DNA from 3 places in the Sphingopyxis sp. GW821-FHT12C06 genome. Region 3 is predicted to be linked to each of the others. Evidence: riboswitches for the same ligand, from Rfam matches in the RefSeq annotation. Region 3 holds a riboswitch; each other region holds the start of a gene.
The links. A riboswitch is a leader RNA that binds a small molecule or an ion and turns the genes downstream of it on or off. The one in region 3 is predicted to bind cobalamin.
Positions count from the first base shown of each region.

Region 1: another riboswitch for cobalamin. It lies ahead of AC1RRJ_RS11185 (TonB-dependent receptor plug domain-containing protein); the one in region 3 lies ahead of metE (5-methyltetrahydropteroyltriglutamate--homocysteine S-methyltransferase).
Region 2: another riboswitch for cobalamin. It lies ahead of AC1RRJ_RS11155 (TonB-dependent receptor plug domain-containing protein); the one in region 3 lies ahead of metE (5-methyltetrahydropteroyltriglutamate--homocysteine S-methyltransferase).

Region 1 covers NZ_JBXAQR010000003.1:461,272-470,912, forward strand. The annotation lists gene cobO (cob(I)yrinic acid a,c-diamide adenosyltransferase) at 1-497, opposite strand, end outside; gene AC1RRJ_RS11185 (TonB-dependent receptor plug domain-containing protein) at 545-2,491, opposite strand; cobalamin riboswitch at 2,674-2,903, opposite strand; gene AC1RRJ_RS11190 (TonB-dependent receptor plug domain-containing protein) at 2,991-5,720, opposite strand; gene AC1RRJ_RS11195 (isoaspartyl peptidase/L-asparaginase) at 5,905-7,845, shown strand; gene AC1RRJ_RS11200 (Lrp/AsnC family transcriptional regulator) at 7,845-8,291, shown strand; gene AC1RRJ_RS11205 (hypothetical protein) at 8,420-8,794, shown strand; gene AC1RRJ_RS11210 (TolC family protein) at 8,850-9,641, shown strand, end outside.
Region 2 covers NZ_JBXAQR010000003.1:450,610-460,250, reverse strand. The annotation lists gene AC1RRJ_RS11170 (FecCD family ABC transporter permease) at 1-943, shown strand, start outside; gene AC1RRJ_RS11165 (ABC transporter ATP-binding protein) at 937-1,713, shown strand; gene AC1RRJ_RS11160 (phytanoyl-CoA dioxygenase family protein) at 1,710-2,402, shown strand; cobalamin riboswitch at 2,447-2,638, shown strand; gene AC1RRJ_RS11155 (TonB-dependent receptor plug domain-containing protein) at 2,783-4,756, shown strand; gene AC1RRJ_RS11150 (hypothetical protein) at 4,756-5,304, shown strand; gene AC1RRJ_RS11145 (DUF1636 domain-containing protein) at 5,306-5,713, shown strand; gene cobT (nicotinate-nucleotide--dimethylbenzimidazole phosphoribosyltransferase) at 5,710-6,726, shown strand; gene AC1RRJ_RS11135 (histidine phosphatase family protein) at 6,723-7,292, shown strand; gene AC1RRJ_RS11130 (adenosylcobinamide-GDP ribazoletransferase) at 7,289-8,008, shown strand; gene AC1RRJ_RS11125 (threonine-phosphate decarboxylase) at 8,005-8,979, shown strand; gene cbiB (adenosylcobinamide-phosphate synthase CbiB) at 8,972-9,641, shown strand, end outside.
Region 3 covers NZ_JBXAQR010000008.1:41,123-50,763, reverse strand. The annotation lists gene AC1RRJ_RS20980 (amino acid permease) at 1-411, shown strand, start outside; gene AC1RRJ_RS20975 (acyl-CoA thioesterase) at 504-905, opposite strand; gene metE (5-methyltetrahydropteroyltriglutamate--homocysteine S-methyltransferase) at 895-3,207, opposite strand; cobalamin riboswitch at 3,324-3,528, opposite strand; gene AC1RRJ_RS20965 (formylglycine-generating enzyme family protein) at 3,746-4,669, opposite strand; gene AC1RRJ_RS20960 (LacI family DNA-binding transcriptional regulator) at 4,946-5,932, shown strand; gene AC1RRJ_RS20955 (TonB-dependent receptor) at 6,085-8,382, shown strand; gene AC1RRJ_RS20950 (arylsulfatase) at 8,449-9,641, shown strand, end outside.

The DNA of each region.
Region 1 (9,641 bases), on a different contig from region 3:
CGGCCGGTGATGATGACGTGCGTCATCGCGGGCTTGGCGGCGAGCGCCTCCAGCACCTCGTCGGTCGGCAGATAGTCGTAACGCAGCACGATGTTGAGCTCGTCGGCGATGACCATCCGGTACGACGGGTCGGCGATCATCCGCTTGACCTCCTCCCACGCGGTGCGCGCGACCGCGATGTCGCGGGCGCGGTCCTGCGTGTCCCAGGTGAAGCCTTCGCCCATCGGCTTGAATTCGATCAAGTCGGGAAACTGGTCGAATACCGCCCTCTCACCAGTCGCCATCGCGCCTTTCACAAACTGGACGACGCCGACTTTCATGTCATGTCCGATCGCGCGCACTGCCATGCCGAGCGCGGCAGAGGTCTTGCCCTTGCCGGGACCTGTGTGGACAATAATGAGGCCTTTTTCGATCGTCTTGGTCGCGACCTTCTTGGCCTGCGCGGCCTGAATCTTCTTCATCTTCGCATTATGTGCGGCGTCGGTACGCGTCTTCATGCGATTTCTCCCGTCGGTGCGCGGCGGCTCTGCGCGAGCGCAGGGCATCAGAAGCTCAGGCGGACGCCGCCATAAGCGGCACGGCCTGCAGCGACGAAGCTGAAGACTTCCTCATAATTCTCACCCAGCAGATTTTCGACCCGTCCGAACAGCGAGAAATTGTCCGAGATTTTATAGTCGGCGCCGAGGTTGACGAGGACATAGTCCCTCATCGCGACGGTCACCGGCACATAGGACGGATCGGTATAGGCGGTGTCGGTCGTCCGACCATTGTAGCGGATGGTCACCGTGCCGGCGAAGCGCTGGTCGGCGCTCGATACTGTCGTGTTGAAGCTGGCAATATGCTTGGGACGACGTACTTCGGCGACGCCATTTTCCCTGGACTTGAGCCAAGTGTAAGCGAGGTCGAAGCGGAGCTGCGGGATTGGTTGGGCGCTAACGAAAGCTTCGATCCCGTGCTGTTTGCTGTCGGTGGTGCGGTTCGCCGGGGTCGCGACATAGTTCGGTGCCGGATAATCGGTGAAAATCTCGTCGGTCAGCTTTGCGTCGAAATAGGTCGCACCGATCGTCGCCCAATCATCGGCGCCGAAGCTCTGCTCGAGACCTGCTTCCCAGCCCTCCGACTTTTCGGGCTTCAGGTTCGGGTTGCCGATATATTTGCCGTCCATATAGCCATATAGTTCGAAAAAGCCGGGGTTCTTGACCCCCGTGCCGTAAGCCCCGCGGACGCGGGTTCCGGTCGGCAGGCGATAGCTGCCCTGAACGCGCCAGGTTGTCGCATCGTCGAAGCGGTTGTTGTCGTCATGGCGGACCGAGGCGCCGAGCGAAAGGTCGCCCGCGGTCAGTTCATATTGGCCGACCAGCCCCAGATTGTCGGCCTGTTTTTCGCCCTGAAACGCTCCGGGGGTCAGTGTCCGGAAGGTCTCGCGCTCGACATCGACTGCGCCGGTCAACCGGTGGGTGATCGTGTCGGTGCCGAAGCTGAAGCTTGACGTGAAGCTGCCCTTATAGCGCCGCCCCTTGTTGCCATAGTCGAGGCCGAAGGACGCGTAGCCCTGGCGCGTCGTGTCGGCGAATTGCCCCGACAGCGTGTTGACCCAGCGCCCGTCGAGCGCGCTGAGCTGCGCCGAGAGCAGGCCGTAAAAACCCTCGCTCGTATAATAGACCCCAGGGCTGTCGACGGTATAGCCAAAGAAGGGGAACACGTCCTTGGTGGGACCATCGCTGTCGCTGTTGTTCGTGTCGGCGTTGACATGGTTGTAGCGGAGCACGGCGGAGAGCTTGAACGCTTCGCTCGGCGACCAGTTCAGCTTGGCGCTGGCGCCGATTGTGTCCGACCCGACATCACGGGAGCCGCCGCGGGCAGTGGCATAGCCGTCGGTGCCATAATAGGAGCCCGTGACGGCATAGTCGAAATTGCCACTCGCCCCGGCGGCGCGTGCGGCGCCGCTGATCGTGCCGAAGGATCCACCCTCGATCCGTGCGCTATATCCCGGCGCTTCGCGGCCCGACAGGGTGATGTAATTGATCACGCCGCCGATTGCGTCTGAGCCATAGAGCGACGATTGCTGGCCGCGCAGCACCTCGATGCGCGCGGCAGGGTCGGCGACCATCGTTCCGAAATCAAATTCGCCCTGATAGGGGTCGGCGGCTTCGATGCCGTCGATCAGGACGAGGACATGATTGCTCTCGCTGCCGCGTACGCGGATCTGCGTCTGGCCGCCAATCCCGCCGATGCGGGTGATTGCGACGCCGGGGACGTCGCGCAGGACGTCCGAAATGATGCGCGTCTGACGCTGCAACAGCGCTTCGGTGTCGATGACGGTGACCGATGCGCCGAGTTCGCTCGCGCGGATGCCTTCGCCCGATCGCGATGCGGTGACGATAATCTCGTCGCCGGGCTTGGCCGCCTTCGCGCTGTCGGCCGATTGGGCAAAGGCGGGGGTGGCCGCGGTCAGTGCCAGCAAGGAAATGGTGGTCGTAAATTTCAACATGGGAGTCCCCCACACGCCGGCAACGAGGGCGGGAGCCTGCCGATGCGCTTGGGGGCGATCGACCAGTGCATGGGCTGCGGGCGGGCGCAATGCGCCCACGTCCCCTGCACCGAAACGGCTCCAGCCGCTTGGTCGTCGCTCGACGGACTTCTCCGTGCCGTGGCCTTTCCCTGGGCCCAGGCATTGAGCGACCCACGCCGGCAGGTCTCCTGGCTCGCGGGTCAGGGCTTGATGCACGCCTTCCCAGGTCCCCCCAGTGGCTGTCCCGGACCTCGAAAAAGTCGGGACGGTGCATCGCGCTCACCGCTTACAGTTGCAGGGACAGCCGCGGAATCGAGGGATCTTCCGGGAAGATCCTTCTCACCGCGTTCCCATATTAAGCCCTTTCGGGCACCGGCGCGATCATGTGGGGGCCAAAGCCCTCACGGCGCTGCCCATAGCGTAGCGGGGCATTTGCGCAAGCCCCCGGCCGGTATGCGGCCGGGGGAGGCGGGGACGATCAGAGCGCCGAACCGCCCAGCTTGTACGTCAGCTGCAGGAAGACGCTGCGGCCGATGCTGTCGAACCAGCTGGTGTTATAATAGGGATAGCTCGACCAGGTCGGGTCCTTCACCGGGTTGGTGTTGAACAGGTTCCGGATCGTCAGCGACCCGCGCATATGATCGGTGAAATCATATTGCAGCGAGGCGTTAAACAGCGTGCTCGCCTTGATGAAGGCGTCTTCATCATAATTGGGCAGCTTGCCGAGGCGGGTGCCCGACACCGTCAGTTGCAGGCCGTCGGCGGCCCAGCTGATGCTGGCGTTCGACTTGTCGCGCGGCAGGTAATAGCCGCTGTCGGCCGCCAGCTTGTTTTCGACCGGATCGCCCGGATATTGCTGGAAGCTATGCTTGAAGACATGGCTGTGCGCGAGCGAAAGGGTGAAGTCGCCAAAGCTGGTGGGCAGCGTGCCGCGGAAGGCGAGGTCGATACCGCTCGTCTTTTCGCGCGCGATGTTGATTGGATTGACACGGATCGATTCGATACGCCCGTTCTGAACATTTGACGGGAAACGTTTGATACGGGCGAACGCGTCCACGCAGGTTGGCGAGGTCGGATCGAGCTTATTTGCCGCGCAATCTGCTTCGTCGCGTGCCAGCGTGTCGATGCTGAGATCGTCCACTTGATTGTCGAGCGTGACGCGGAAATAGTCTACCGAAACATGCAGGCGGCGCGAGGGCGCGAAGACGAAGCCTGCGGTCAGTGTGCGACCGGTTTCCGACTTCAGGTCGCGGTTGCCGGTGCGGTTCACGACCATATCGATATCTGCAAAATCGCAATCCTCGATTTCCTGCCCGTTGTCGGCGCAGAGTCGATAATCGTTGACGTTGCCTTCGATATTGCCCGGACCCGTGAACACATAGTGGAGATCGGGCGCGCGGAAAGCGGTGCCATAGGCAGCGCGGAATAGCAGGCTATCCATCGGCCGAACCTCAAGCCCGCCGTTGTAGGTGAATTTTCCGGTACTTCCCCCGCCGAAGCGGAAATGATCGTAGCGGCCAGCGCCCGTCACCGTCACGAAATCAAGCACTGGCACGCGGACCTCGCCGCCGATTGCGGCATGGCTGCGCTTGCCTTCGCCGGCGCTGTCTTTCCAGCTGTAGTAATAATCGGTGAGCGCCAGCGGATCAGGACGGAGGTTATAGCCCTGCTTGCCATATTCGGCGACCGCGGCGAAGCCTACCGGGCCAGCGGGCAACTGGAACAGCTCGCCATTGGTCAGCGTCGCCTGCAGATTGCTCGTCCAGCTGAAGGGCCGATAGACGGTGTCGGCCGAAATGCTCTCATACTCTGCGCGGGTAAGCGCCTGATAGAGCCGGTCGGGGTTGGCATTAAAGATCGGGCGACCTTCTGCATCGACGCCGTTCTGCGTGCCGAGGAAAAGAGCGTTTGCCTTGCTCGCGATGATCTGAGGCCAGCGAACGACCGACTGATAGCGGCTGTAGTTGAACGACAGCTCGTAATTCCAGCTCTTGCCGAAATTGCCGCGAATGCCGGGCGTGATGCTGTAGGTCGTCTGCTTGCTCCGCTGCATCTCCAGTCCGCCGGTTTCTTCCGGTGCGAACTGACGACCCCAATCCTCGACCTGATCGGTGAATTCATTGAAGAACTCATTGTTGGCGCTGCTGGAGGATTGCTCGAACGCCCAGCTTGTGACGTCATATTTCAGGCGGACCTTGCTGATCCCGAGTTGGAAGTCGGTGAACAGCTTTACGTTATCGGACAGCTCAAAGGACATGGTGCCAAAGCTGTTAAAGCCTTTGCGGCCCGAAATGATCGTGCCGTAGCCTACAGAGGTCTTGCTGCCACAATAGTCGCCGTAATTCGGGCGGTTTGCCAGAAAAACGGACCCCCCGTTCAGATAGGACAGGGTGTCGCATGCGCCATCGGGAGGCGTGAGATAGTCGACAGCTTTATTGGCGCGATAGAAAGTTCGCCGCGCAATGCTTGTCGATGCGACCGGGCTGTCTTCGGTGCTATCCTGAATGCTGCGTTCATAAGCCCACAGAGGGCGCTGATCGAGATATTCGACGCCGCCAACAATGTTGAAGCGGCCCGACGACCAACCGCCGGTCGCGGTGAAGCGATGTGACATGCCGCCGCCATGTTCGGTGCGACCGTGGCGATAGTCGAGCGTGATGCCGTCGAGCTTTTCCTTCATCTTGAAGTTGACGACGCCCGCTATCGCGTCCGATCCGTAGATTGCCGAGCCCGCTCCGCTCAGGATTTCGACCTTGTCGATCAGGCTGACCGGGATGTTCGAAATGTCGGTGAAGTTGCTGCGGCCGATATAGGGCAGCGGGAAATCGGCGATGCGGCGGCCGTTGATCAGCACCAGCGTGTGGTTGGGGCCAAGCCCGCGCAGATCGACCTGCTGTGCGCCGGGGGTGAAGTCGGAGCTGCTGCCCGATTGCGGGCTTTGCGTTTCGCCGCTGTTCTGGGTCATCGCCGCTAGCAGTTCGGGAACGCTGGTATAGCCATTGGCGCGGATCGTATCAGAATCGATCGTGGTGACGGGCGAGGGGCCCTGATCGCGGATCGTCGGGATGCGCGATCCGGTGACGATGATTTCGTCGCTCACCGCCGCACCGCTCACCGCTTCTTGCGCCCAAACCGGTGCGACCATCGCCGGCAGGCAGACGCCCAACCCCAGCATAATGCGCAACGAGTGTTGACCCAGACCCTTCATGACATGCCCCTTTTGCTGCTTGTGGCGCGACTCAAGTCGCGCCGACACAATCCCTATTTCATCCTGCCTTCACCAGAAACCGTCGATAATTTCAATCAATATGACATTATGTGAAATCATATTGTCTTTGACTGTGTATATTATGTAACATCCTGCGGTCAGTCTATCGGGTCGGGAGAATGAAATGTTGCGGATGATGATGCGGGCGGTGGTGGTGCCATTGCTCGCCGCAGTCGGCCTCGCGCTCGCACCTGCCGGGGCCAAGGAGGCCAAAGCGAAGCCGTACGAGCATTATGTCTTCGGAAAGCTCAATACGCCGACCCCCGGCCCGGTATCGGGCGGCCTGCTGTTGATGGGCGGAGGCGATCGCAATATCGATTCGATGAAGTGGTTCTTTGGCAAGGCCGGCAACGGTCATATCGTCGTGATCAGCGCATCCTATGGCAAAGAGATCGGTCAGGAATTCTACAAGGATATCGGTGGCATCCAGTCGACCGAAATTTTCGTTTTTCACAGCCGTGCCCAGGCATCGAACAAGAAAATCCTCGAACGTCTGCGCAAAGCCGACGGCATTTTCATCGCTGGCGGCGATCAGGCGCGTTACGTCCGATACTGGCGTGGGACGCCGGTCGAAGAAATCCTCAACGCGCATGTCGCGGGGGGCAAACCGCTCGCGGGGACAAGCGCGGGCCTCGCGGTGCAGGGCGAGAAATTGTACGGAGCGATGGACGACGGCAGCCTCACGAGCGTGGAGGCGCTTGCCGATCCGCTGGGCCCCGCGAACACGATTGAGGGCAATTTCCTCCGCTTCGCGCTGCTCAAGGGCGTGATCACCGATACGCATTTCAAGGAACGCGACCGGCTCGGACGCCTGTTCGCTTTCGTCGCCAAGGCGCAGGTCGGCCGTGCTGCCGATCAGCCCGCGATGCTCGGCCTTGGCGTCGATGAAAGCGCCGCGCTGGCGGTCGAACCCGACGGGTCGGGCCGCATCTATGCCACCGAGTCCGATGGCTTCGCGTGGCTCGTCGACGGCGCGTCGCTGCGCGGGATAACCGGCCGCGGTCCACTCGATGCCCCGCGCATCCGCGTGAGTGGGGTTGGGCCGGGATCGGTCATTCATCTGCCGTCGGGGCGGATCGACGCGCCGGTGTTCGTTCGCGACTATGCGGTGCGCGCGGGCGAGGTGGTCGAGGTGCCGCGCTGGTCGCTCGCGATCCACGGCGGCGCTGGAGTGATCGAACGGGGTTCGCTGCCGCCCGCGAAGGAAAAGGCGTATCGCGCCGGGCTCGACGAAGCGCTTCGTGCGGGCGCGGCGGTGCTCGACAAGGGCGGCGCGTCGCTCGATGCCGTCGCCGCGGCGGTCCGCGTGCTCGAGGACAATCCGCTATTCAACGCCGGGCGCGGCGCGGTGTTTACCGCCGAGGGCAAGAATGAACTCGACGCCGCGATCATGGACGGCAAGACGCAGAAGGCCGGCGCCGTTGCCGGCGTCACCCGCACCCGCCATCCAGTCGATCTTGCGCGCGCGGTGATGGACAAAAGCCCGCATGTCATGCTGGCGGGGCCTGGCGCCGACCGCTTCTCGGTCGAACGCGGGCTTGAGCAAGTTGATCCCGGCTGGTTCCGCACCGAGGAGCGCTGGCAGGGCCTGCTCCGTTGGCGCGAGAAGCAGCTCGGGGCGGTCGACCCGACCCATTTGTTCGGCACGGTTGGCGCGGTCGCGATTGATGCCGACGGCAATCTTGCCGCCGCAACCTCGACCGGCGGGATGACCGGCAAGCGCTGGGGCCGGGTCGGCGATTCCCCGATCATCGGTGCGGGCACCTATGCCAAAAATGGCCAGTGCGCGGTGTCGGCGACCGGATCGGGCGAATATTTCATTCGCGAAAGCGCGGCGCGGCAGGTTTGTGACCGCGTGGCGTGGAAGGGCGAGAGCCTGAAGGACGCGGCACAGGAAACGATCATGGCGGTCGGCGCGATCGGCGGCGACGGTGGGCTGATCGCGATGGGCCCCGACGGCCGCCCCGCCTTTGCCATCAACGACCTCGGCATGTATCGTGGGCGGATGAGCGCCGGGAGAATGGCCGAAACCGCGATTTTCGCCGACGAGAAGTGGGCGGACTGATGGCGCAGCCGGGCGTCACCCTCGACGAAGTCGACGAACGCCTGCTCACCCTGCTGCGCGACGATGCGCGCCAGACGATCGCTCAGCTCGCCAAGGAGCTCGGTATTTCGCGGGGGCAGATTTATGCACGGCTCGCGCGGCTTGAGGGGGGGCATGTCGTTGCGGGCTATACCGTCCGGCTCGGCAGCGCATTCGCGGCGAGCCGGGTCCGCGCGCATATGATGATCAAGACGCTGCCGCGTTATCATCGCGAAGTCGAACAGGCATTGGCGCAGTTTTCGCTGGTCCAGGCGATCCATGCGATCAGCGGCGAATATGACATCATTGCGATGCTTGAGACCGAGGATGGCGCCCAGCTCAACGAATTGATCGACGAGATCGGCCTGCTCGATGGGGTCGAACGCACGACAACGTCGGTGATATTGGCGACCAAGGTCGAACGATAGCGCCGCCGATTTTCATCGCTTGACCCTGTAGCAGCTACAGAGTGCATAAGCTGACTCGACTCGAACGCAATCGACAGGAATTTTCGATGCTTGGCCGTTTTAACATGGATGCGGGAAAGGCGACCCGATTGTCGTCCGATGCCGCGCATGTTAGATGGCGGCCGATGTCGGCTTTTCTCGTCCGTGTTGTTCTCGCTTTCTCGCTGCTGTTCGGCAGCGTGGCGGTTCCTGCGCTCGCGAAGGCCGAGCCCGGACATCATGCGCTGGAACTGATCGACCTCGATTGCAGCCTTGCCGAGGCGGATGATGCCGGGAGCGAAACCGCGCCCGACGGTACGCCTCCGCTGCACATTGACCATCACCATTGTTCGGCCTGTATCGAACTTGACGGCTTTGCCCAAGCGCACGATGTGCCCGTTTTCAGCGGCCTTTTCTTTCGTGAGCACGCGGCAGTTCTCTCCTCGCGCGCCACCGCGCCACCGACCCAGCCTCCTTCAGCCTGATCACTGCTTCGCGCGGGTTTTCGCCCGCGTCGTCACGCATTGATCAGGAGCATTTATGTTGAAATCATTGGGCCCCCTGCTGCTGGCAGGGGTGCTGACCATGACGGGGAGTCCGGCGTATGCGGAACCCGTCACGCTGGCCGACGCACTCGCGCGCGGACAGGATGTGTCGCCGCGGATCGCTGGGGCGCGCGCCGAAGTGAAGGCGGCCGAAGGGCGCGCTATGCAGGCGGGTGTCCGGCCGAATCCCGAACTGTCCGTCAATGTTGAAAACTTCAGCGGCACCGGCCCTTATCGCAGCTTTGGCCAGACCGAGACGAGTGTTGCGGTGTCGCAGCAGTTCGAGCTGGGCGGCAAGCGCCGGGCGCGAAAGGCGGTCGCCGCGGCGGAGCGGGACTTTGCCCAGCTCGCCTTGCGGCGCGCCGAGGCGGACCTCGCCTATGACATCGGCGTCGCGCATGCCGAATTGCGGGCGGCCGATGACCGCGCGGGGCTCGCGCAAAGCGTCTTTGCGCGCGCGACCGAGCTGGCGCGGATCGCCGAAACGCTTGTCGATGTCGGGCGCGATCCGCCGCTGACCAAATTGCGCGCCGATGCGCTGCTCGCCGAGGCAAACGCCGAACGACTGCGCGCCGACGGACAGTTTTTGTCGGCGCGTCATCGGCTGGCGCTGCTCATTGGCAGCGACGATCCCGAACTGTCGGCAGTGGCGCAGGATGTGCTGGCGCCGCCGGCGCTGGCGGCCGACGTGCAGAGTCTCGACGAAAGGCTGGCTTCGGCTGAGCGCGACGCGGCGTCGGCGCGGATCCGCCTCGCACAGGCCGAGGGGGTCCCCGACGTCACGGCG
Region 2 (9,641 bases), on a different contig from region 3:
GATCGCCGCCGTCGCGTCGCTCCTGTTCGGCGCCGTCGACCTGTCGGTCGAGCGGCTGATCGCCGCCGCGACGGGCAGCGGTGACGAGGTCGCGACGATCATCCTCTTTGACCTGCGCCTGCCGCGCACCCTGCTCGCACTCGTCGTTGGCGCGATGCTCGGCCTCGCGGGAGCGGGCCTGCAGGGCTATTTGCGCAATCCGCTCGCCGAGCCCTCGGTACTCGGCACTTCGAACGCCGCCGCCCTCGGTGCGGTCGGTGCGATTTACTTCGGGGTCGCCGACCTTCACCCGACGATGCTGCCGATCCTCGCAATCGGTGGCGCGCTGCTGTCGCTCGCCTTGCTTTTCGCACTCGCAGGACGCTCGGAAAGCCCGCTGACCCTGATCCTCGCGGGCATCGCTGTCGGCACCCTCGCAGTCGCCGGGACCAGCCTCGCGCTCAACATGTCGCCCAATCCCTTTGCCGCGATGGAGATCATGACCTGGCTGCTCGGTAGCCTCGAAAACCGGTCATTCCAGCATTTCTGGATCGCCCTGCCCTGTATCGTGATCGGCGGCGCGCTGTTGCTGTGGAACGCCCGCGCGCTCGATGCGCTGACGCTGGGCGAGGATGCCGCGCAAGCGATGGGGGTCAACCTCCGGGCCACGCGCCTGCGCCTGCTGATCGGAACCGCGATCGGGGTCGGCGGCGCGGTCGCGGTGTCGGGATCGATTGGCTTCATCGGCCTGATCGTCCCGCACCTCATCCGCCCGCTGACCGACCGCAGCCCCTCGGCGATCCTGCTGCCCTCTGCAATTGGCGGCGCCGCGCTGCTGACGCTCGCCGACCTTGGCGTAAGGGTCATCCCGACAACGAACGAGCTGAAGCTCGGCGTCGTCACCGCCTTCCTGGGGGTTCCCGTCTTCCTGATCCATCTGATGCGGGAGAAAAGGCTGTGGTAATGCTGACCCTCGAACATGTCGGCGTCCAGCTCGGTCGCCGCAGCGTCGTCCAGGGCGTCGATGCCGCCTTCGCGCCCGGAACGCTGACCGGGATTGTCGGTCCCAATGGCGCAGGCAAATCGACGTTGGCACGCGCGATGCTCGCGCTCGTTCCCGCAACCGGCCGCATATCGATCGATGGCGACGCTGTTGCCACGATGCCGCGCGCGGAACTCGCACGGCGTATCGCCTATTTGCCGCAGGGGCAGACCTTGCACTGGCCGCTGACCGTCGAACGGCTCGTCGGGCTCGGCCGCCTGCCGCACCTCGCCCCGATGTCGAAGATTTCGGACGCCGACGCCGCGGCGATCGAGCGCGCGATGCTTCGCGCCGATGTCGGCGATCTCCGCACCCGGATCGCGACCGAATTGTCCGGCGGCGAACGCGCCCGTGTCCTCTTCGCCCGCGCTTTGGCAGTCGGGGCGCCCGGGCTGATCGCCGACGAACCGCTCGCCAGCCTCGACCCCGGCCACCAGATCGACGTCATGGAACTGATGCGCGCCGAGGCCGATGCCGGGGCGCTGGTGATCGCGGTGCTCCACGACCTGACGATGGCGGCGCGCTATTGCGACCGGTTGCTGCTGATCGACGACGGCCGGATCGTCGCCGACGGCACCCCGCATGAGGTGCTGACCCCGGAGCTTTTGCGCACCGTCTATGGCATCGACGCGCGCGTCGAGAGCGGCGGCGACTGGCCGACAGTCACGACTTTTGGCCGCGCGCGGTCATGACCGCCGAAGCGTTTTATGCCGAACAGGGCTATGCGGCCCTCCCCCTGTTCGATCCCGAACTGATCCGCGCGGCCGAGGCCGATATCGCCGAACACATCAACCGGCTGGCATGTGCGCTGTACCTGCCCTTCGAACGCAGTTGCCCGGACGCGCCGCTCGCGACCCGGCTCGATCGCATCTTTGAGACGGATAGGAGCGTCGCCAACCTGCTGCGCTCCGCAATCTGCACCGACGCGCATCGCGGCCCGCGTTTGCAGGAAATCGCAAACGACCCGCGCCTGATCGAGGCCGCAACCCGTCTCGGTGACCGAAGCCTGTCGGGATCGGTGGTGCGCGTCCGCGCCAGCATCGCGAGCTTTCCCGAGCATCGCCACGCCTGGCATTCTGACGTCGCGCGCGACGACGGAACTGCATGCGGCAAAGTGTGGGTCACCGCCTGGATTCCGCTGAGCGATGCCGGTCCCGCCACCGGCGGTCTCGAGATCATCCCCGGTCGCCGCGCCATGCCGATGGCCGAACTGACGGCACATGGGTATGAAATCCCTGAAGAGCAGATAGCCGGCCTGCCGCGCGTCCAGCCGCTATGTCCGGCGGGAACCACTCTCTTTCTCGACCGCTTCACCCCGCATCGTACCCTTCCGACGACCAACGCACGTTTTGCTTTGGTCGTCTGGATGAAGGCCGCCTGATCTTATTGCAACGCAGCAATTGACCCGCACGCGATATTCGATGTAACGCGCCGCCAGCGACAGGTTCCCCGAAAGGGGATTGAAAGGGAACGGGGACAAAACCCCGGCTGCCCCTGCAACTGTGAGCGGTGAGTCATCAGGCCATATGCCATTGGGATCTTCGACGATCCTGAGAAGGCGGTCCGAACCGGCGTCGACCCGCAAGCCAGGAGACCTGCCCGTCGCCGTCGTCTTTCGCGCGGACAGGGTGTGCCGAGCGGACGGGGGTAAACCCGAGCGACGACAAGTCTGGCCGCGTGTTCACGCGGGCCGATGTCGTGCGCCCTTTCGGCACCCGCATCGCCCCCGCGCGTGCACAACGCCCTGTCGATGGGGTTGTTATGTTCAAGTCAATTTGCCGTTTTTCCGTTTCCTTTGCCGCAATCGCGGCATCGTCCACGTCGTTTGCCCAGCAAGTGCCGGTATCGCATGCCGTCGCGGCGGACAGCGACAGCATTATCGTCACCGCGACCCGCGCGCCGCTGACGCTCGACGAAATTCCCGCGTCGATCACCGCGCTCGACAAGGCCGCGATCGATCGGTCGCAGGATATCGGCGTTACCGAACTGCTGCTGCGCACACCGGGGATCAGTTTTGCGCGCAACGGGGGCTATGGCACCTCGACGTCGCTCCGCATCCGCGGCGCCGAGTCCGATCACACGGTCGTCGTGATCGACGGGGTGAAGCTTAACGATCCGTCGTCGACTGGCGGCGGCTTCAACTTCACCAACCTGCTCGTCGGCGACATTGCCCGGATCGAAGTGCTGCGCGGGCCGCAGTCGATCCTGTGGGGCAGCCAGGCAATCGGCGGCGTCGTCAATATCGTGACCGCCGTACCGCAAAAGGAAATTGAAGGCAGCTTCGACCTCGAAGCCGGATCGCGCGACACCGTCAGCGCGCGGGCCGCAATCGGCGGCCGCACCGGTCCCTTGAGCTGGCGCCTCGGCGGGCAGACTTTCACCACCGACGGCATTTCGTCGCATGCGGCGGCCTTTGGCGGCAAAGAACGCGACGGCTATCGCAACCGCAATGTTTCGGGCCGCGCCGAACTCGAACTCGCCCAGAATATCAGCGTCGATGTGCGCGGCTATTATTCGAGCGGCCGGGTCGAATTCGACGGCTTCAACGCCGACAGCGCCGACTATGGGCTGAACAAGGAATTCGTCGGCTATGCGGGGCTCAATATCGCCCTCGCCGACGGACGCTTCCGCAACCGCTTCGCCTATGCCTACACCGACACCAACCGCGACAATTTCAACCCGACCCGCGCGCGCCAGCAAAGCTTCGACGCCGAAGGGCGCAACAAGCGCTGGGAATATCAGGGCAGTTTTGCGGTCAGCGACGCCATTTCGGCGATCTTCGGGGTCGAAAACGAACGCTCGAACTTCAAGAGCCGCTCCCCTTCGGCCTCGCTCGCAACCCCGCTACCGCCCTTCGCGGTCGGCAAGGCCGAACTCACCAGCGTCTATGGCCAGCTCAGCGTCCAGCCGGTCGAAGGGCTGACCCTCAACGGCGGCGTTCGCTACGACGATCATGATCGCTACGGTGGCCAGACGCTGTTCGCGGCCGGCGGCGTGTGGCGGCTGTCGACGGGAACGGTGCTGCGCGCGAGCTATGGCGAAGGGTTCAAGGCTCCCTCGCTCTATCAGCAGTTCAGCGAGTACGGGAATATCGCGCTCGATCCCGAAGACGCGCACGGCTGGGAAGCGGGGATCGAACAGCAGCTTTTCGATCGCAAACTGGTCGTCGGGGCGACCTGGTTCGATCGCAAAACGACGAACCAGATCATCTACAATGGCTGCCCGGCGCCTTCCACCGACCCTGCAGCCCCTCCTCCCAACCCGATGTGCTTCGTTCCCGGAACGACCACACCGCGCTTCGGTTATTATTCGAACGTCGCGCGCAGCGAAGCGCACGGGATCGAGGCGGCCGCCGCGCTGACCCTCGGCGGGCTGAAGCTCGACGGCAATTACAGCTGGATCGTCTCCGAGGATCGCTCGCCCGGCAACAATTTCGGCAAATGGCTGCCGCGCCGCCCGCGCAATACCGCCAACGCTTCGGTCAGCTATGACTTCGACTTCGGGCTCGGTCTGGGCGCGGCGGTGCGCTGGTCGGGCAAAAGCTTCGACAATGCGACCAATGCGACGCGGCTCGACGATTATACGCTCGTCGACCTGCGCGCCGAATATGCCCTGTCCGAGAGCGTCAAGCTGTTCGCCCGCGCCGAAAACATCTTCGACGAGGAATATATGACGGCGTTTCGTTACGGCTCGCTCGGCCGCAGCATCTATGCCGGCATCCGGGGGCGGTTCTGATGGCCGCGCTGTCGAATCGTGGCGCGTCGGCGCTGTGGGTGTCGCTGCTCACCGCGGCGAGCACCGTGACGACGCTGGCGCTCGCCTGCGCGACCCCCTTCCCGGCGCTTGCGGCGCTCGCGGCGGTGCATATGCGCCGCCGCGACGGCATCGCGCTGATGCTGCTCGCGTGGGCGGCGAGCCAGGCAGTCGGGTTCCTGCTGCTCGGCTATCCGCGCGACGGCAGCACGCTTGGCTGGGGCGCCGGGCTCGGGACGGCAGCGATCGGTTCGGCGCTCGCGGGCTATGCCGTGCTGCGCGCGCTCGATTACAAGTCGACGGCAGCGCGCCTGGCGACGGCCTATGCGGCGGGTTTCACCGCGTTCAAGGGGATAATCCTGCTCTGGGCGCTCGTCCTGGGCGGGCTCCACACCGCGATGGCGCCCGACCTGCTGGTCGAGCAATTCCTGCGCAACGGTGCGATTCTGATTGGGCTGTACGCCCTCTATCGCGCGCTCGTCGCGGTCGGCGTTCCCGCGCCGCCGCGACCGGCGACGGCCGCCGCATGACATGCTGACACCGGTCGATCCCGGACCGGCGGTGGTGGCGTGCAACACATGCCGCTACAGCAAAGAGGCGCGTGACGATGCGAACGGCGTTCGCGGCGGCGCGCGCCTCGTCGCGGCGTTGCGCCGCGTCCAGGCGAGCGATCCGCGCTACGCCGGGGTCGCGGTGCAGGAAATGGCATGCCTGTTCGCGTGCCAGGATTATTGCACGATCCATCTGCGCGCACCCGACAAGGTCGGCTATGTCCTCGGCCGGTTCGACGGCAATGACGACGACGCGCGCGCCATTCTGGACTATGCCGTCCATTATGCGGCGAGCGAGCATGGCCGCGTGCCCTTTTCGCAGTGGCCCGAAGCTGTCAAAGGCCATTTCATCACCCGCACACCACCACCGGGATTTGTTGCCGAATGACAAATTTTGCCTCCGTCGCAGCTTTCGAAACCGCCCTCGCCGATTTACGCGGGCCCGACCCGCGGGCCGAAGGCGCAGCGCGCGAGCGGCAGGCGGTGCTGACCAAGCCGGCCGGGTCGCTGGGGCGGCTGGAGGATCTCGCGATCTTTTTCGCAGGCTGGCAGAGCCGGGCGCGGCCGCGCATCGACCGCGCGCGCGCCGCCATTTTTGCGGGCAACCATGGTGTGACGATCCACGGCGTCAGCGCCTTTCCGGCCAGCGTCACGGCGCAGATGGTCGCCAATTTCGAAAGCGGCGGCGCGGCGATCAATGCACTGGCGGGAGCCGCGGGCATGGAACTCAAGGTCGTCGCGCTCGACCTCGACCGCCCGACCGCCGATTTCACCGTCGCACCGGCGATGAGCGAAGGCGAATGCCTCGAAGCGCTGAACGCCGGGGCCAGTGCGGTCGCCGATGATCTCGACCTGATCGCGGTCGGCGAGATGGGGATCGGCAATTCGACCGCAGCCGCCGCACTTTGCGCGCGCAGCTTTGGTGGCGGCGCGGCATCGTGGGTCGGCCCCGGCACCGGGGTCGATCGCGACGGCATTGCGCGCAAAACCGATGTTATCGAGCGCGCGCTCGCCTTCCACGCCGACGCACCGGCATCAGCCTTCGAAACGCTTCGCCGGGTCGGCGGGCGCGAGATTGCAGCGATTGCGGGGGCCGTCATCCGCGCACGACAGCTGGGCATCCCGGTCGTCCTCGACGGTTTCATCAGTTGCTCGGCGGCCGCCCCGCTCGCCGCCGATAATCCCGCGATCACGGACCACTGCATCGCGGGCCATTCTTCGGTCGAACCCGGCCATGCGGGACTGCTGGAAAAGCTCGACCTGTCTCCGCTCCTCTCGCTGGGTATGCGGCTCGGCGAAGGCAGCGGCGCGGCGGTGGCGACCGGCGTGATCCGCGCTGCGCTCGCCGCGCACGACCAGATGGCGACCTTTGCCGAAGCCGAGGTTTCGGCGTCGCTGTGAGCGGCTTCGCGCTCCATCTGCTGCGGCATGGCGCGCTCGAACAGCCCGGCCTGATGATGGGCCGTACCGATGGTGCACCGACGGCCGCGGGTATCGCCGCTTGTGTCGCGCAAGCGGCGGATCTTGGCGTTGAACAGCTCATCGCCTCCGACCTTCAGCGTGCACGCAAGGCGGGTGCGTCGATCGGCGACGCGCTCGGCCTGCCGCTCGCCATCGACCCGCGCTGGCGCGAGCTCGATTTCGGTGAGTGGGACGGCAAGGCGAGCGCCGAGGTCGATCCCGACACGCTGGGCGCCTTCTGGGACGATCCCGATGCCAACCCGCCCCCCGGCGGCGAGCGCTGGTCGTCGCTCGTCAGCCGCATATCGGCGGCGCTTGCGGACCTCGCGCCGCAAACCACGCTGATCGTCACCCACGGCGGCGCGATGCGCGCGGCGCTGCATGCACTGTGCGGCTTCGACCAGCGCCAGCTCTGGGCGTTCGACCTGCCTTATGCCGCGCGGCTTTCGCTCCGGATCTGGCCGGGCGAACAGCCGAGCGCACAGATTATCGGCCTCACCCGATGAAGGGTCTGGTCGTCGCGATCCAGTTTATGACCCGGCTGCCGACGCCGCGCCTGACCGTGTCGGACGCCGAATTCGCGGCGTCAATGCGCTGGTCTCCCGCGGTCGGACTGATCGTCGGCGCCATTGTCGCGGCGGGCGGCTGGGCGGGCGCGCATCTCGACGCCTGGACCGGTGCGTTTGCGGCGCTGCTATTGTGGGTCGCCGTCACTGGCGCGCTGCACCTCGACGGATTGGGCGATGTCGCGGATGCGAGCGGCGCGGCGCACAAGGATCGCGAACGCATGCTGGCGGTGCTATCCGACCCGCATGTCGGCAGCTTCGCGGTCGTCGTGATCGCTATTCAGCTCATCGCCAAGCTCGTGCTGCTCCACGCGCTGATCGATGCTGAGGCTTTTGCCGCCATCGCGCTCATCCCTTTCGCCGCCCGCATCGGCCCGCTGCTCTGGTCGCGCTGGCTCCCCGATCTCCACTCGGGGCTGGGGTCGCGCTTTCGCGGTGTCGTGCGCCCGATCGACTTTGCGATCTGGATCGCCGCGCTCATCGCCGCCGCCCTCGCCTCGCCATCGCTGCTCGTCACCCCGCTCGCCCTCGCCGGCTGGGGCTGGTGGCTGAAGCGCAAGCTTGGCGGCATTTCGGGCGACGGTCATGGCGCGGGCATCGAAATCACCGAAAGCCTGCTTCTCGCGGCGGCGCTGATCGCGGTGCGTCTGGCATGACCGATCCATGGACGTGGCACGGCGGCAGCCTCGGCGCCGCGCAACGCCATTTCGGCGGCGCAGACTGGATCGACCTGTCGACCGGCATCAACCCCGATCCATGGCCCGGCGCCGACGATATCGAGATCGATTGGCGGCGCCTGCCCGACACTGACGCGCTTCGTCATTTGGAGGAAAGCGCTGCCCGGTTCTTTGGCGTCGCCCCCGAATATGTCTGCGCCGTGCCCGGCACCGAAATCGGCCTGCGCCTGACCGGCACATTGATCGGCGACGAAACGCGATTTATTGCCCCCAGCTATCGCACCCATGGCGAGATGATCGCCGGCGCAGTCGCAATCGACCAGGCTGCCGCCGAACATCATGACGGCACGCTCATCCTCGCCAACCCCAACAATCCCGACGGCCGCGTGATCGAGGCCGTCGTGCTGCACGACATGCTCGACCGGCGCGCACCCGACAGCTGGCTGCTCGTCGACGAAGCCTTTGCCGACCCCGATCCAGCCATTAGCCTCGCGGGGCTGGTAAGCGGCACCCGAAACCTCGTCATCTTCCGCTCGTTCGGGAAATTCTTCGGCCTCGCCGGGGTGCGGCTCGGCTTCGTCCTTGCCCCGCCCTCGATCCTCGATCCGCTACGCCGCCTGCTCGGTGCATGGCCGCTCTCGGCCGCGGCGGCAGGGATCGGCACCGCTGCTTATACCGACGAGGCATGGATCGCCGCGACCCGCCGCCGCCTGCCCGAACAAGCTGCCGCGCTCGACGCGATATTGACCGATGCCGGTCATCGACCGATCGGCGAATGCCCATTGTTTCGCCTGATTGAAGTCGACGACGCCCAATCGCTGTTCGAACGTCTGGCGAAAGCCGCGATCCTCACCCGCCCCTTTGCCGACCAGCCGCAATGGCTGCGCATCGGCCTGCCCGTTGGTGATGAATTGGCGGCGCGCCTGACCGCCGCACTAGTCCATGGCTGAGCCCATCGCGCTCGTTGCGCTGGCCATCGACGCCACGCTCGGCTGGCCGCAGCCGCTCTATCGCCGCATCGGTCATCCGGTCGGGCTGTTTGCGCGGATCATCGACGGGTGCGAGGCACGGTGGAACCGGCCCGAACGGGCCTTCGCAACGCGCCGCGCGCTCGGCATCCTCACCATCCTTTTCCTCATCCTCCTCGTCGCGGGAACCGGCTGGGCGATCCAGTCATGGCTCATCGCCCTCCCTTATGGCTGGGTCGGCGTCGCCATCCTCGCGTGGCCCGCGCTCGCCCAGCGCAGCCTCTACGACCATGTCCGGATCGTCGGTCAGGCACTCGACGGCGACGACCTTCCCGCCGCCCGCACCGCCGTCGGCGCGATCGTCGGCCGCGACACCGCAATATTGGACGAAGCCGGAGTTGCCCGCGCCGCGATCGAGAGCCTCGCCGAAAGTTTTTGCGACGGCGTCGCAGCGCCCTTGTTCTGGCTGCTCCTGTTCGGCCTGCCCGGCGTCTGGGTATATAAGGCGGTCAACACCGCCGACAGCCTGATCGGTCACCGCGAGGCGCGCTGGCGCGCCTTCGGCTGGGCTGCGGCGCGCATCGACGATATGGCCAATTTCCTTCCCGCACGCCTGTCGGGCCTGCTGATCTGCCTCGCAGGTC
Region 3 (9,641 bases):
GCGATGGCACGCGACGGCTTTCTACCGGGGCGACTCGCGCATATTTCGAAGCGCGGCACGCCGACACGCATCACACTGCTGACGGCGGCGATCGTCGCGGTCCTGGCCGGCCTGCTGCCGATCGGAAAGGTAGCAGCGCTTGCCAACGCCGGAACGCTGATCGCGTTCATAGCGGTTGGCGTCTGCCTGCTCGTCCTTCGTCGCCGCGCACCCGATACCCCCCGGCCATTTCGCGTTCGCGCGGTTTGGCTGGTCGGGCTCGGAACGATTGGCGGCTGCCTCTACCTTTTCTTGAGCCTGCCGGTCGAGACTCTCTTGTGGTGCCTGATCTGGAATCTGATCGGGCTCACCCTCTATGCTGCATATGGGCAACACCGAAGCCGGTTGGGCAAGTCCAGTAGCGGGAGCTAGGCTTGGCCGTCACCGTGTGGTTTGCGACCGCTTATTGCAATCCTCATCTCAAAGCCGCCGGTTCGCGACTGCCCAAGTCCAGATGATTCATCTCAAGCCCGATTGGTAAGTGGCCGGACCGCCCGCGGCCGCCGATCCGGCCCCACTGCGACAAAGATAAACACTGCCTGCGTGACCTTGTTGTCCTCGTCGGAGTGACGGTCGCGGGCCCAGGCTTCGACTTCGACGTGCATCGAGGTGCGGCCGACTTTGACGAGGCGCCCGAAGACGGACACCTCGTCGCCGACGAAGACGGGGCGGTGGAAGGTCATGCCTTCCACCGAGATCGTCACCGCGCGGCCGCGCGCGTGGCGCGAGGCCACCGAGGAAGCCGCAAGGTCCATCTGCGCCATCAGCCAGCCGCCGAAAATATCGCCATAGACGTTGGCGTTGGCGGGCATCGCGGTGACGCGGACGGCGGGCTGACCGGTGGGAACACTCTCTTCAGTTTGCATTATAGGCCTCCTTGATACGGGCGGTGTTGCGCATGGCTTTGGCGGCGGCAACCATCGCGATCAGCGCGGGGCGGACCTCGTCCCATTTGCGCGTCTTGAGGCCACAGTCGGGGTTCACCCAGATCTGCTGTGGGGGCAGATGCTTGCCCGCGAGCGTCAGCAGGTCGGTCATCTCGCGCTCCGCCGGGATGCGCGGGCTGTGGATGTCATAGACGCCGGGGCCGACTTCGTTTGGATAGGCGTAGGTCGCGAAGGCGTCGAGCAACTCCATCTGCGACCGCGCGGTCTCGATCGAGATGACGTCGGCGTCCATCGCGCCGATCGCGCGGATGATGTCGTTGAACTCCGAATAGCACATATGCGTGTGGATCTGTGTGTCGTCGCGGACGCCCGACGCGGTGATACGGAAGCTTTCGACCGCCCAGTCGAGGTAATGCTGCCATTCGTTGCGGCGAAGGGGGAGGCCTTCGCGCAAGGCGGCTTCGTCGATCTGGATGATCGCGGCGCCGGCGGCCTCGAGATCGAGCACCTCGTCGCGGATCGCGAGCGCGATCTGGCGGCAGCTGGTCTCGCGCGGCTGATCGTCGCGGACGAAGGACCAGTTGAGGATGGTGACGGGGCCGGTGAGCATGCCCTTCATCGGCCGGTCAGTCTGGTCCTGCGCATAGCGCCACCAGTCGACGGTCATCGGCGCGGGGCGCGAGACGTCGCCGTAGAGGATCGGCGGACGGACGCAGCGCGAGCCATAGCTTTGCACCCAGCCGGCGCGGGTGAAGGCGAAGCCGGCGAGCTGTTCGCCGAAATATTGCACCATGTCGTTGCGCTCGAACTCGCCGTGGACGAGGACGTCGAGGCCGATTTCCTCCTGCCATTTGACCGCGGCGCGCGTTTCGATGCGCAGATACTGGTCGTATGCGGCGTCGTCGATCTCGCCCTTGATATGCGCGGCGCGCGCCTTGCGGACCTCCGGGGTCTGCGGGAAGCTGCCGATCGTCGTCGTCGGGAAGGCGGGGAGGGCGAGGCGTTTTTGCTGCGCGTCGCGGCGGGTTGCGAAAGGCGCGGCGCGGTGGGTGGCGGCCGCGTCGAGCGCGGCGAGGCGCTGCGCAACCGCGGGGTCGTGGATTTTCGGCGAGGTCTGGCGCGCGACTGCGGCGATGCGCGAGGACGAGAAGGCGGCGAAGCTCGCGTCCTCGCCTTCGTTCAGCGCCTTGGCGAGCGCGGCGAGTTCCTCGATCTTCTGCACCGCGAAGCTCAGCCACTGGGCGATTTCGGGGTCGAGGCCGAAATCGAGCGCGAGGTCGACGGGGGTGTGGAGCAAGGAGCAGGACGGCGCGAGGATGAGGTCGCGTTTGCCGGCGAGCTCCTTGAGGCGCCAATAGAGGTCGGGGAGGTTGGCGCGCCAGATGTTGCGGCCGTCGATGACGCCGAGCGAGAGCAGGACGTGCGGCTGGAGCCGGGCGAGCGCGGGTTCGAGCTGGCCCGGTGCGCGGACGAGGTCGAGGTGGAGGCCGTGGACGGGCAGGTCGGCGACGAGATCGAGATTGTCGCCGAGGCCGCCGAAGTAAGTGGCGAGCATGAGTTTGGGACCGCGCGTGGCGAGGCGGGCGTAGGCGCGCTCGAACGCGGTGCGCTGTTCGGCCGAGAGGTCGAGGACGAGGCAGGGCTCGTCGATCTGGACCCATTCGGCGCCTTGTTTCGCGAGGCGGGCGAGGATTTCGGCGTAGGTGTCGAGCAGCTGCGGCAGGAGCGCGAGCGGTTCGACCGCCTTGCCCTTGGCGAGCATCAGATAGGAGACGGGGCCGAGGAGGACCGGGCGGGTGTTGTAACCGAGGGCTTTCGCTTCCTCAAACTCGTCGAAGATTTTCGTGGAGGCGATCTTGAAGGTCTGACCCGCGGTGAGTTCGGGGACCATGAAATGATAGTTGGTGTCGAACCATTTGGTCATTTCCTGCGCCGTGGTGTCGTGGGCGTGGCCGCAGGCGGACGGTCCCTGGGCACCGCGCGCCATCGCGAAATAGAGGTCGGGGTCGACGCTCTCGCCGCTCCAGTCGTAGCGCGGCGGGATCGCGCCGATGAGGGCGCTGGTGTCGAGGACATGGTCGTAGAGCGAGAAGTCGTTCGACGGCAGGATGTCGGCGCCGAGCGCTTTCTGGCGCGTCCAGTGCAGCGCGCGGAGGCCCGATGCCGCGGTCTGCAGTTCGGCGAGATTGGTCTTGCCCGCCCAATAGCTTTCGAGCGCGAATTTGAGCTCGCGGCGGAGGCCGATGCGGGGGAAGCCGAGGGTGGCGACGCTGACAGTCATTTCTCAAACACCTTGCAAGGGGCAAGGCGCCGGGCAGACGCGTACGCACGGGACTCCGCGCCCGCAAACAAGGGTCGGGCGCAGCCATGCATGCGGCCTGACCGGACACCCCGCCGGAGGACGTATCTGACGAGGCAGGTCTCCTGGCTCACGGATCAGCGCGGCGGTCTGGCCTTCCCGGTCCCTTGCCGGACCAGTGACACGTATCGACCGCCGCTCACCGCTTACAGTTGCGGGGGCAGCGCCGGCTTTGAACCGGCTTCCCGTCTTAGCTCCACGCCCGGGTAGCGGACGCGGAGAACCTCGACAGGCTGAAGAATAGCGCTGCAGCTGAGTCTGTCAACCATGATATAAAGAATTCTTTATATCATGGTTTTCGGCATGAACGCAGATCGACAAGTCGTCAGATTCTGATGCGAACCAAGAGCCGTCAAGTCGTCTACGGCCAGTTCTGCTTGACTGCGGAGATAAGGCCGAGGCTGGAAGATCCGGTCGGTCCCGGCGTACCGAAAGCACATTCGAATTGTGAAGAGTGTCTCTATGCGGAGACTCGCTTCACACATCGAAATCCGATGTGGCTCGTCGAACTGTCTATTGTTTCGGGGTGCCGGGCGGCCGGGCGATAGCGCTGGCAGTAATTGGCGGCGCATAGATGGGAGCCGCCCTTGAGTACTTTGCGACCGATACGGATATCGGGATGGGCCGGATCATAGCTGCGTTGCACATGTCCTCCACGCGGATTGTCGATCACGCAGCAGGATTTTTTACCCTTCTTTGCGCTCAAGGCCGGTTCGGACCACCAGTCCTGCGTCCATTCCCACACGTTGCCAATCATGTCGCACAAACCGAAGCCGTTGGCGGGGAAGCTGTCTACGGGCGATGTTCCTTCCCATCCATCGAGACATTGATTGGCGAAGGGGAACAGGCCTTGCCAATAGTTGGCGAGCATGGCGCCGCCCGGTGCAAGTTCACCACCCCAGGCATAGTCTGCGCCATCGAGACCTCCGCGCGCGGCATATTCCCATTCGGCTTCGGTCGGGAGGGCTTTGCCGGCCCATGCTGCATATGCTTCGGCATCGTCATAGGCGATATGGACCACTGGATGGGCTTCGCGGCCCTCGATCGAACTCGAAGGGCCCAGCGGATGGCGCCAGTCTGCGCCGAACTCGAAGCGCCACCACTGGCTTGAATCACCCAGGTCGACAGGCCCGGGTGCTTTCTTGAAAACGATCGAGCCGGGTTGTTCCATGCCGGGCAGCATGTCGGGATAATCGGCCCGATCGGGTGGGGTTTCCGCGACGGAAACATGACCGGTTGCGTCGACAAAGCGCTGGAAGTCACGGTTGGTGACGGGCGCAGTGTCTATCCAGAAAGGGGCAACGCGTACTTTGCGGAGTGGGGCTTCCTCGGGATAGAAATTTTCCGATCCCATGGTGAATGTGCCGCCCGGAATGAAGGACATGCCGCGCGGGCGCTCGTCAGAACCCGCATCGTCGTCTGCGCCGGTGATCATTCTTTTTCCCTTTTGGTGTCCTGCCGGACCGACATTTGACATGCCCCCATGGTGTCTTTTTACACAATGCCGCACACGGCCAAGGTGGTTTGATTTGCGATGTATGCCGTCTATCGTCGGCTGTTTAATGCGACAAGTACGTCCTAGGGAGGGTTTTTGAAGCGGTCCGTCACGATCATCGACATCGCGAAGCGCGCCGGCGTATCGTTCAAGACCGTTTCCCGCGTGCTGAATGGAGCGCCAACGGTGGCGGAGGCGTTTCGGCACAAGGTCGAAGAGGCGATGCGCGAACTCGACTATAAACCCAACCGCGCAGCGCGTCTGCTGCGCGGGGGAAAGGCGCATTCGCTAGGTCTGATCATTGGATCGCGGGCCCGGTTCGTCAGCTCGCCCGAACCCGACCGGCGCCTGCCAAGCTACGCTGCAGACGTGATACTGGGGCTGTTGCAGGCGTGCCATCCGGCCGAATATCATCTGGTGATCGAGAGTGTCGCGCCGGACGATGCGGACGGGCCGGCGGCGCTGGAGCGGTTTCTCGATCTTGTCCGGCTCGACGGCGTCATCCTTGTTCCGTCCTTGTGCGATACCCGGTGGGTTCTCGATCTGCTTGAAAGCCGGGGCATGCCCTTCGCACGCATCAACCCGGGGCTGGACCTCGATCGGGCGCTCTGTCTGGTCATCGACAACCGGAGCGCTGCGCGCGAGGTGGGCGAAGCGATTCTGGCCCATGGCCACCGCCGGATCGGGTTTATCGACGGGCCCTCCGAACATGCCGCGCAGCGCGACCGCAAGACCGGCTTGCTCGACGCCGTGTCGAAGGTGCCCGGCGCGCATGTCGAAGTGCGTCAGGGCAATTTCCTGTTCACATCGGGACTGGAGAAGGGGCGGGAACTCATTGCGCTGGATGATCGTCCCACCGCCATTTTCGCTGCGAATGACGAAATGGCGGCGGGCGTTCTGGCCGCGGCGATCGACGCCGGCATCGATGTGCCCGGCCAACTGTCGCTGGTGGGTTTCGGCGGGCTCGCGATCGCAGAACATACCTGGCCGCGCATCACCACCGTCAGCCAGCCGACGATCGAGATCGCCCGCATCGCCGGCCAGAAACTCATCGCGCAAGGCGGACAGGCGGGCGGGGACTGGCCGCAGCTGATCACCGTTCCCTATGAATTGACGATACGGCAGTCGCTCGCCGCTGCGCCTCGCTCCTAGGCGAACCATCCTCGAACATTATTGCTCAATGTTGACGCCCGCCCTGTGCTTCGTTAGGTGATCGAGACAACGTTGTCTCGAATCGCAACCAGGGTTCGAATTCCAGTGCCGATGCGCGAGACGATCGTCGAAATATCCGGGGGAGGATCAGAATGAATTATCGTCGCAAAGCGCTTTGGCTGTGTACCGCTGCCATCGCGATGTCGGTGCCGGCCGTCGTTCAGGCACAGGACGAGTTGGCCGTTTCCGCTGACGACGCCGGGGGCGACGAAATCATCGTGACGGCGCAGAAGCGCGAACAGAATTTGCAGAAGGTGCCGGTTTCGATATCGGTCCTCTCGGCCTCCGCGCTGTCGGACAATCGGGTCAACGGCCTCGAACAACTGGCGCAGGTCTCGCCCTCGATCGGCTTCACCAATAGCGCCAACACGCGCGGGCAGGGGCTTTCGATCCGCGGCATCGGCACGCTCAATTTCTCGGATGGTGTCGAGCCGTCGGTATCGACTGTGATCGACGGGGTCGTCATCGGCCGTTCGGCGGCGTCCTTTTTCGACTTCAACGATATCCAGCGCATCGAAGTGCTCCGCGGCCCGCAGGGAACGCTGTTCGGCAAGAATTCGTCGGCCGGCGCGCTGAACGTCGTCACCGAAAAGCCGAGCCTGTATGACTCGAGCCTCGAAGCGTCGGCGAGCTATGGCACCTTCAACGACGTCCGGCTGAAAGGCACGGGGTCGCTTGTGCTCGATGAGGGGCGCGCTGCGCTTCGCCTGTCGGGATTCCGGTCGACCGCGGACGGCATCATCACCAACACCTTCAACGGCAAGAAACTCAACAACGCCGACAGCTGGGGTGTCCGCGGCAAGTTCCTCTTCGAACCGAGTGATGTCACCTCGATCTATGTGATCGGCGACTATGGCGAGAGCAACCGCGACTGCTGCGTCTCGACCGTGCGATCGGTCCTGCCAACGACGACTTACTACAATGGCCAGACGCGCGCGGCGTTGCTGTCGGCGCAGCAACTCGGGCCGCTGAACCGCGAAGTGACGATCGACGGACTGTCGTTCAACCGGCAGAAAACCGGCGGCGCATCGGTCGAGGTCAACACCGAACTCGGCGGACAGACGATTACATCGATCTCGGCCTACCGTGAATTCCGGGTATTCGACAACAATGACGCTGACGGCGTGTCGTTGCCCGTCGCCAGCGTCAACAACGCCCGTCAGAAGCAGCAGCAGTTCACGCAGGAATTGCGCCTGACCTCGCCGGCGGGCGAGCCGGTCGAATATGTCGTCGGCCTGTTCTATTTCTGGCAGGACGTCGTCAGCCGCACACAGGTCAAGGGCAATCTGGTCACCAACCTGCCCGCGGGCCAATATCTGGGCAACCAGGTCGACCGCGACATCACGACCAAGAATGTCGCCGCGTTCGGCCAGTTGACGGCACACCCCACCGAGAAACTGTCGCTGATCGGCGGTTTTCGCCTGACGTCGGACCAGTCCGTGGCGCATTTCAACCGGACGATCCTGCCGGGTGCCCTCGCGGCGATGCCGAGCCTTGGCGGGCCGGCCTATGTCTCGCCGACGCTGAAGGCCACCGACACCGATTTCAGCTACAAGCTCGGCGCACAATATCAGTTCTCGCCCGACATCATGGCCTATTTCACCTACACCCGCGGATATAAGGGGCCGGCGCTCAATCTGTTGAACAATCTGACGGCGCCGACGGTCAATTCGGGGCTAGCGGTGCTCAAACCCGAAATCGCGCAAAACTGGGAAGCGGGTGTCCGCACGACCTTATTCGACCGGATGCTGACGCTCAACGTCACCGGCTTCTACGAAACCTTCACCGATTTCCAGGCGCAGACCTACAGCGCGGTGCTCACATCGTTCCAGCTTACCAATGCCGGCAAGCTGATCACGCAAGGCGCCGAGGTTGAAGCGATCCTGCGGCCGGTCGATGGCCTGACGCTGACCGGCAATCTGGCCTATACCGATACCGAGGTGCGCGGACTGGTCCTCAGCTGCTTTGCGGGGCAGACGGCGGCGCAGGGCTGCCTGACCGGCAACCGGCAGGATGTGACCGGCGAGGCGCTGACCAACGCGCCGAAATGGGCCTATTCGATCAACGCCAACTATGGCGCCGACATCGGCAACACGCTGCGTGGCAGCGCCAATCTGGCCTTCACCTATCGCTCGCAGGTGCTCTTCAGCTACCGCGACCCGAAGACCGCCCAGCCGGGCTATGGTCTGCTCAATGGACGCGTTTCGCTCGAAACGCAGGATGGTCGGTATCGCCTCTCGGTGTTTGGCAAGAATCTGACGAACAAGCATTTCGCCAGCTTCATCGGCACCGGCCTGCTCGACACATCGCCCACCGGCGCGGGCTACACCCAGCTTCTGACGCCCGACGCCTTCCGCACCTTCGGGGTCGAAGGCGCGGTCCGCTTCTGAGTTGTTATCGCAGCGGGGGGCGCCGGCCGATTGGTGACCCCCGCGGCCATATGGAGCGCCTCACCCATGCAGATTTCCCGTCGCGGCTTCGTCGCCACGCTTCTCGCCACCACGACGCTCTACAGCGCGGCGGCCGCCCGGTCGGTGGGGCGCGGCGGGCCGCGGCCCAATATCATCACCATCGTCCTCGATGACGTGGGCTATTCCGACCTCGGTTGCTTCGGCGCCGAGATCCGCACGCCGGCGATGGATAGTCTCGCAACGGCTGGGCTGCGCTATGTGCATTTCGATACCAAGTCGGTTTGCGCCTCGACCCGCGCGTCGATGCTCACGGGGCGCAACAGCCACACGATCAATATGCCCGACGTGCCCGATGTCGCGGCCGTGCTGTCCAAGGATCCCCGGATGGCGCGCCTGTTCCGCGTGCCGGGCAACGCACAGAATATGGCGCAGGTGCTGCAAAAACAGGGATATGCCACCTGGGCGGTCGGCAAATGGCATATGATCCCGATGGACGAATTGGGCCCGAACGCCGGCCGCGACAACTGGCCGCTCCAGCGCGGCTTCGACTATTTCTATGGTTTTCCGCGGGGCTGGACCGATCAATATCGCCCCGAACTGGTCGAGAATAATCTCTATCTCAAGCGCGAGTTTCCGGCGGATTATCATCTTTCGTCGGACCTGGCCGACAAGGCGATCAGCTTGATCGAAGACCATGTGGCGGCGAAGGGCGACAAGCCCTTTTTCATGAACCTCGGCTTTGGCACGGCGCATTCGCCGATCCAGGTCGCGCGCAAATATTCGGTGCCCTATGACGCCATCTATGAAAAGGGCTGGGACGCAATCCGCGAGGAGCGCTTTACCCGCATGAAGCGGATGGGGCTGATTCCCGCGAATACCCGGATGCCGCCGCGCGAGGCGCGCGACCGGGCGTGGGATGATCTGTCCGACGACGAAAAGGCCGTCTTCGCCCGCTATATGGCGGTGTACGCGGGCTTTATTGAACATTGTGACGAGCAGATCGGCCGATTGCTCGACACGCTCCGGGAAAAGGGGCTGTTCGAGAACACCATTGTTGTCCTGATCTCCGACAATGGCGCGGCATCCGAGGCGGGGCAGGCGGGCTTTTTCGATGGCCTCTATCGCGCGAACAATATCCCCATCACCGAGCAGCGCGCGCGGATCGACGAACTGGGAACGGCCAAAACGCAGGCCGAATATCCGCGGCCGTGGGCGATGGTCGGCGATACGCCGCTGCG